3 regions of the Virgibacillus sp. JSM 102003 genome follow, and region 2 is predicted to be linked to each of the others. Evidence: riboswitches for the same ligand, from Rfam matches in the RefSeq annotation. Region 2 holds a riboswitch; each other region holds the start of a gene.

Region 1 (2,270 bases), on a different contig from region 2:
CAGTAAATCCAATTGATAGTCTCGTTCGCCATACCATCTTTCTCGCACTCTTTTTATCTAATTCAGCTTGGTCTTTCTCTTCCCATTCATCTAAGACATTATCATCTTTCATCTGAATATTCTCCTTTCAGCAGCTGATCATAATATCGAAATTTTTTCCTTGCACGGAACAGCGTAGTTTTAACCTGGCTAACTGATAGATTCATAGCGGTCGCGACTTCCTGATATGTAAAACCTTGAATTTCACGTATGTAAAGAATGGTGCGCATTCGTTCAGGTAATCGGCTAAGAACTTCTTCAATATGTACCTGCTTCGTAAGGTTCTCTAACTGCTCTTCAGGGTTTCCGATATTGTTATTGTCGGCACGTTCCAATTGAATTCGTTCCACCATAAGCTGTTCAGACTTAGACTTTCTAGTCCAATCGATGAAAAGGTTACGAGCTACCTTAAAAAGCCACGCTTTTGCCTGTGCCATGTTTTTCACCTCTAACGAAATCATCGCCCGATAAAACGTCTCCTGCAATAGTTCTTCAGCAACCTGTTTATTTCGGCTCATCTGCAATAAATAGCGGTAAAGTGGAAGTTGATACGCCTCAAATAAATCTGTAAATATGGATCTTTTCAATCAACTCCCACCCCCTCTATATATTTAAACGATTGAACAATCCATTTGTTACATGAAATATTTATATTATTTTTTTAAGTGCAAAATAAAAAACCGCAAGCCATTAGCTTTACGGTCAGCACTTATTTATCCTGTTCTTTTCGCCACTTAGTAAATTCAAGGTATTCTTTAAATTGCTCTTTTGATACACCCGATTCCATAGCTTCCTGAACAATTTTCAACCACTCACCATCTAATTGTTCCTCTGTCTCTTTCCATTTATCTTCTAATATCAACTCATTCACTGGGACTCCCAGTACAGAACTAATTTTTTCAATAAACTGGATCGATGGGTTCGTTTGAAGGCTTCGTTCAATAGAGCTTAAATAGGATTTGGCTACACCAGCTTTATCTGCGAGTTCAGAAATCGACATCTTTTTTTCTTGACGTAGTTGCTTTATTTTTTCACCGATCAAGTAATACACCTTCTTTCAAAAAAAATTATAACATAAAAAGGTGTATGGTTCTATATAAAGCACAAGACTTTTTAAAATATTTATTTATTTTATTTAACTTATGCTTATAAAACATGACATTACACCAAGTCTAAATGGTGAAAGTCTTCGTTAGGCATATGTAGTAATAAAGGCTTTATTCTTTCTTATCTGCCAAAAACAACCTAACTTCTTCCAAAGTTAACCCGATGGTTTTTGCCTCTTTCATCAGTTCCAACCACTCATAATCTATTTCTTTGTTCTTTCTTGCATTAATCATTTCTATCGTCCCCCATTTAAATTCCCAGGCAGTCCGGCCGTCATAGCTATAAAGCTTTAGACCCGTGACTTTGCGCCCCCATTTTTCAATAAGTTTGCTATTTTCTGAGGAACCATCGTTTTATAAGACTACTATACTATATTTATGGGGGTTATTGGGTGTCTTCTTTTGTCAAAATCGAACTAGTTTTGTAATTTTCAAAAATTATTTTGACGATATAGGTCATTCGAACCATTTAGCACATTAAAAACCCTTCTAACAAAGACATACATTCGATATACGTATTACTTTATGGGCAAAAATATTGCGCAAGTTCTCATCTCTAAAAACCAGCCTGTATTCTCACATTTGTTACCTTTTACAAAGCAATGAATTTTATACGCATTCAGAACGCTTCTTCCGGGGGCTTCGGAACGTGCTGTTCCCATAGGAGTCTGCGTATTCTGCCTCCACTGATAGAGATTTCTGATTAGAGCCTAAAGTGTTCCCAAGGCTAAGAAGCAATATCACAATAAGCATTGATTAATTTACAGGATAAAGTGAGTAAAACCTAGCGAAGGAAATACACGTAGACTCCTGTGGGAGCTTGCGCCTAGATGAGACTACGCAGCGACGTAGGAGCAAGGAGGTTCATCAGCCGCCCTAGGTGCGCGGAGTGTATTTCCGGAGCGGTATAGGAACACTCAAACTTTTTAAAAAGTAGTTCGCAGTTAATATCAACTGCGTAGATAAAAGCAACAAATCTTACTACAAAATCATGAAACATTTGACTCCGCAAAAACGTCTACTAATGTGCTAGGTGATTTTTCTTCTTCTATTTACATACCTTAAGATGATGAGATTTGCCTATTGTGAAAGGGAACGCAAAGATGTACTCGAAACAAGTTATCT
Region 2 (2,270 bases):
GAAAGTCTTTCCTTCACTACTCGTCAACATGATCCGGGCGGGGGAGGCAAGTGGCAAACTTGACGACATATTAAACCAGATGGCTGATTATTATGAGAAAGAATATCGTAATAAACAAAAAGTGGTTTCTGCATTACTTTATCCTGGTGTTGTAGGAGTTATCACACTATTATTAAGTATGTTCTTGCTCGTATTCATTGTTCCGCAATTTGTTGGAATGTTTAATTCCTTCGGTGAAGAGATTCCGGCTTACACTCAGTTTATTTTAAGTTTGAGTGATTGGGTTAGTGCTTTTTGGTGGGTACTTATTGCTGTAGCATTGTTAGGTATTGCAATTTATAAGTCTCTGTTGAAGAATGATAAGTTTTCTTACCGTGCCGATAAGCTAAAAATAAAGTTTCCTTTTATAGGTGTGCTTGCACATAAAGGTGTCTTGGTTCGTATGACACAAACGTTGAGTACTCTAGTAAATAGTTCCGTACCAATCTTACAATCAGTCGAAATTACCGAAAAAGTCGTTGGAAATCGTGTGATTCAAGATGTATTAAAGCAATCCAGGAAGTCGATGGAAGTTGGCGAATCGATCGCTAATCCAATGAAAGAACACTGGGCATTTCCGGCACTAGTTGTTCAGATGATTCAAATTGGTGAAAAGACGGGTACCTTAGATCATATGCTTTCAAAAGCTGCAGCATTTTACGAAGAAGAGGTAGAACAATTGTCGAATCGGATCAAAACACTAATCGAGCCACTTATGATTATTGTGCTGACAATAATCGTAGGCAGCATCATTACCGCAGTTGTTATTCCAATGTTTTCTTTGTTTGAAAATATTTAGCAAACAAGGTAGATATTTGTCTGAAAATATATTATAGTGAATATAGGAATATAGTAGGATGCGATGATAAATTACCTGTAGTTTGGGCACTTTGGTAGTTTGGAGTAAGTAGTGCAACCGGCCAGCTAAGTTTAATAGACTTTTTATCTTATATATTAAGAGAGGCGGGGATTTTTATGCTAGAACGCATGAAAAAGATGATAAAAAAAGAAAAAGGGTTTACCCTTGTTGAACTGTTGGCGGTTATTGCGATATTGGCGATTATTGTTGCTATAGCAGTACCGACGGTTGGGAATGTTATAGGTGAATCTGAGAAAAAGGCACATGATGCAAATATAGAATTGATTGAAAATGCAGCAAGGTTAGCGGATGTTAGTGGTGATTATGATACGGATGGAAGTATATCGGTATCACAACTAGAGGACAAAGGGTATCTAGATGAAGTTCCTACAGTTCCAGGAACAGAAACCGAATATTCTGGTAAAGTTACTAAAGATGGAAATGGGAATTTTGAATACGATGGAGATGAAAGTGTTGACTAAAAACAACATAATTTAAAATGATTTTAAATATAACCTACGCCTTGCACCAATACTTGCAGGGCGTATTCTTCAATATATATTCTTCTAGCTTTACAATAAGGAGCCACACGAATGGACATTTTACTAATACTATTTTTTTTCCTCTTAGGCCTAATCTTCGGCTCATTTTTCAATGTAGTTGGATTACGCCTGCCAGAAAATATCCCCTTCGCAAACGACCGGTCAATTTGCCCCCACTGTAACCATCAATTGTCATGGTATGAGAATATACCGATTATTTCATTTGCCATCCAAGGGGCTAAATGTAGACATTGCCGAAAAAAGATTTCGTTTATATACCCTATAATTGAATTGTCTACTGGTATTTTATTTGCATTGAGCTACTCATTAATAGGATTAAACCTAGAAATTATTACGGCGTTACTTCTAGTTTCGATGCTTATGATTATATTGGTATCCGACATCACATTTATGTTAATTCCAAACAGAGTGCTTCTTTTCTTTCTGCCACTATTCATCATCATTCGTATCGCACAGCCTTTGGATCCGTGGTGGTCATCCATTCTTGGTGGTATAATTGGAATCACACTCCTTGCATTAATAATAATTGTCAGTCGTGGTGGAATGGGCGCGGGAGATATGAAATTGTTCGGCATCTTAGGCATTATTTTGGGAATTGATAAGGTGCTATTGGCATTTTTTCTTTCGTGTATGATTGGTGCAATAATAGGAATGATGCTGCTCTTCTTTAAGGTAATTGACCGTAGGCAGCCCGTTCCATTTGGTCCATATATAGTTGCTGCAACCCTAATTACATATTTTTACGGTGAAAGATTAGTAAACTGGTATTTCAATTTATTTTTGTAAGCAGGTGATAGTTTGGGAATTTT
Region 3 (2,270 bases), on a different contig from region 2:
TCTGGGTCAAGTAAGGTTCCTCTCAAAAATTCAAGCTGCCATTTATTCCAATCACGGGGAGTAGAATAATAGGCAGGGTACGTCACTTGCTCAAATGTCCCTAAGGATGTGTAACGAACGGTGTAATCACAGCTCTGACATTCAAACAGGTCATCATGCGAATGAAGCTGTCCAGGTTTTCTACAATGTGGACAAACAAACAACAGGCGTTCCAAGTAGTTTGCTAGATTTTTCCCCTGATATTCACCCGCAACCCCAGACTGCCATTCCATTTCATTATGGTAAAGCGCCTCGGTTAGTTTCTGGTTAATGACGTCAGGTGAATCGTTTGAGAACGCTCCCTGATCCCATTCTTTTTTATAGGAGATAGAAATTAAGCCTTTGCGATGATTAGCTGCCCACCTTGGATGAGTCAGATGCCCGCCGCGAATCGTTGCAATCACAACAGGGATGTCCAACAGCTTAACTAATTTAGCGGTTGAATAAATAAGCGGCTCCGTGTCACCGTCCCAATTTCGATTTCCTTCTGGGAAAATGCAGATAACACGATTATGCTTCTTAGCCTTCAGAACACCCCTTATCGTGCTCGTATCGTTTTTGAATTTCATCTTTGGAATGGCACCAAAATAGTTTAATATTCTTTTTAAGAAAGGATTTCGAAAAAGAGGGTCAGCAGCAATGAAAGAAATCGGTTCCTTTACATAACTATTCAGAATCAGTGGATCCCAGTTGTTTACGTGGTTGGATAAAATAATGTAAGGTGGTTTCATGTGAAGTGTGTCATTCTGTTCAATTACTATATTTGAACGTCTTCTGGTGAAGAAGCGGATAGGAGTGATTAGCATAGTTACTATCCATTTATTTGGTTTGTTTTCGATACTCATCGTTTCACATCCAACTATAAAATTGTAAAATTAGTACCCTACTATTTTACCATACAACTGGGTGTTTTCTTGCAAAAAAAGCTATACCCCACAAATGGTCGGAGTATAGAAAGGCAGTGTTAGTACCAGAAAAACATAAAAATAGGATTAATTGAGTTCATTTGTATAAATCGACAAAAGTTGATTTCGTTGGTTTAGCTTCACATCTAGTAGTTGACTAACTTGTACTAATGATGGATCTGTAAAATCACTTCCATTCGCTTTAACCTGATACATCAAAGATTTAAGCATTTTAATATCATCGTTAATAATCTTAAGAACATCTTCTGTATCCAAATCACATCCCCCTTTCAGGAATAAGGAGTGTATTCGAAAGCTGGCTGACATATTGGATAACCCAACTTAGCCCCTGTAGCTTTGCGTCATCATCTTTCAATGATTTTGCCATTATCGTACATGATGTGATGGTACTAACACTATAAAAGATATTGTTCACAATATACTATATATAGTGAATTAACGCAATATTCATGCAAAAATGGTGAAACATTTTTAACTTGCTTCATCTGGATTATTGTCCCGTCTTTTCATAATCCGCATAGGATAATACAATACTATGAATAAGGAAGTGAGCGTGCGATGGGATTATATATTAATAATAATGATCATCCAGACGTCTATATGAATGACAGCGATATTCTGGAGCCGAACCAGGGATACTTTCGCGTAGATTATTTCTCCGAGATGATAAAAGAACAGAAAGAACTGAATAAATCATTATCCAATTCCTTCCGTGACTTAAAATCGTTATACCATCACCAAAATAATACGCAAGCAGGCAGGTGGCAGGAAGTTGGCAAGCAGCTGGAAGCATTAAAAGAAAGTAACCTGCAGCATAAAAAATTCGAGAATCAGGCTGTCCAATGGCTGAAAACGTTAGACAGCAATAATGCGAAATTGCAGGATATCATAGAAAACGGCGGCCTAATAAATAAGGAGATTGCAGAACAAGTCAATCGCCTAAGCGAATCGAATCAGGCTATTGTAGATAAGCTAGGAAAATATGAAACTTCAAGCCAGTCACTCGCATCAAACATGAGTGAATTATATGATCTCAACAAGCAGATGTCAGAGCGGATTTCCACACAAGACGATAACCAGGACCAAGTTATCAACCGGCTGGAAAACCAGGAAGCCCTAATGGAGAAAACGTTAAGGCAAATTGATCAGTTTCGATCCATCCTTTTCGAACGAACTAACTATATAGCAGAAAGTATTGAAAACAGTTATAACCTTACTTCCACATATGTCTATAAGTTGATGACTGGATCAGAACAGCCATTGTCCCTTTTCATGAAAAAGCAAAGAGAAGAACAGAGGAAGTCT

The links. A riboswitch is a leader RNA that binds a small molecule or an ion and turns the genes downstream of it on or off. The one in region 2 is predicted to bind cyclic di-GMP.
Region 1: another riboswitch for cyclic di-GMP. It lies ahead of sinI (DNA-binding anti-repressor SinI); the one in region 2 lies ahead of ACE1TG_RS01985 (prepilin-type N-terminal cleavage/methylation domain-containing protein).
Region 3: another riboswitch for cyclic di-GMP. It lies ahead of ACE1TG_RS13690 (Spo0E family sporulation regulatory protein-aspartic acid phosphatase); the one in region 2 lies ahead of ACE1TG_RS01985 (prepilin-type N-terminal cleavage/methylation domain-containing protein).

Annotation. Positions count from the first base shown of each region.
Region 1 is NZ_JBHFQH010000005.1:165,582-167,851, reverse strand. Features, by position in the region: gene ACE1TG_RS07525 (anti sigma factor C-terminal domain-containing protein) at 1-112, opposite strand, end outside; gene ACE1TG_RS07520 (RNA polymerase sigma factor) at 102-626, opposite strand; gene ACE1TG_RS07515 (helix-turn-helix domain-containing protein) at 749-1,081, opposite strand; gene sinI (DNA-binding anti-repressor SinI) at 1,257-1,379, opposite strand; cyclic di-GMP riboswitch class I at 1,404-1,488, opposite strand.
Region 2 is NZ_JBHFQH010000001.1:387,288-389,557, reverse strand. Features, by position in the region: gene ACE1TG_RS01990 (type II secretion system F family protein) at 1-838, shown strand, start outside; cyclic di-GMP riboswitch class II at 886-970, shown strand; gene ACE1TG_RS01985 (prepilin-type N-terminal cleavage/methylation domain-containing protein) at 1,027-1,380, shown strand; gene ACE1TG_RS01980 (prepilin peptidase) at 1,492-2,247, shown strand.
Region 3 is NZ_JBHFQH010000012.1:30,705-32,974, forward strand. Features, by position in the region: gene ACE1TG_RS13685 (lysophospholipid acyltransferase family protein) at 1-884, opposite strand, end outside; gene ACE1TG_RS13690 (Spo0E family sporulation regulatory protein-aspartic acid phosphatase) at 1,032-1,220, opposite strand; cyclic di-GMP riboswitch class I at 1,253-1,340, opposite strand; gene ACE1TG_RS13695 (hypothetical protein) at 1,524-2,270, shown strand, end outside.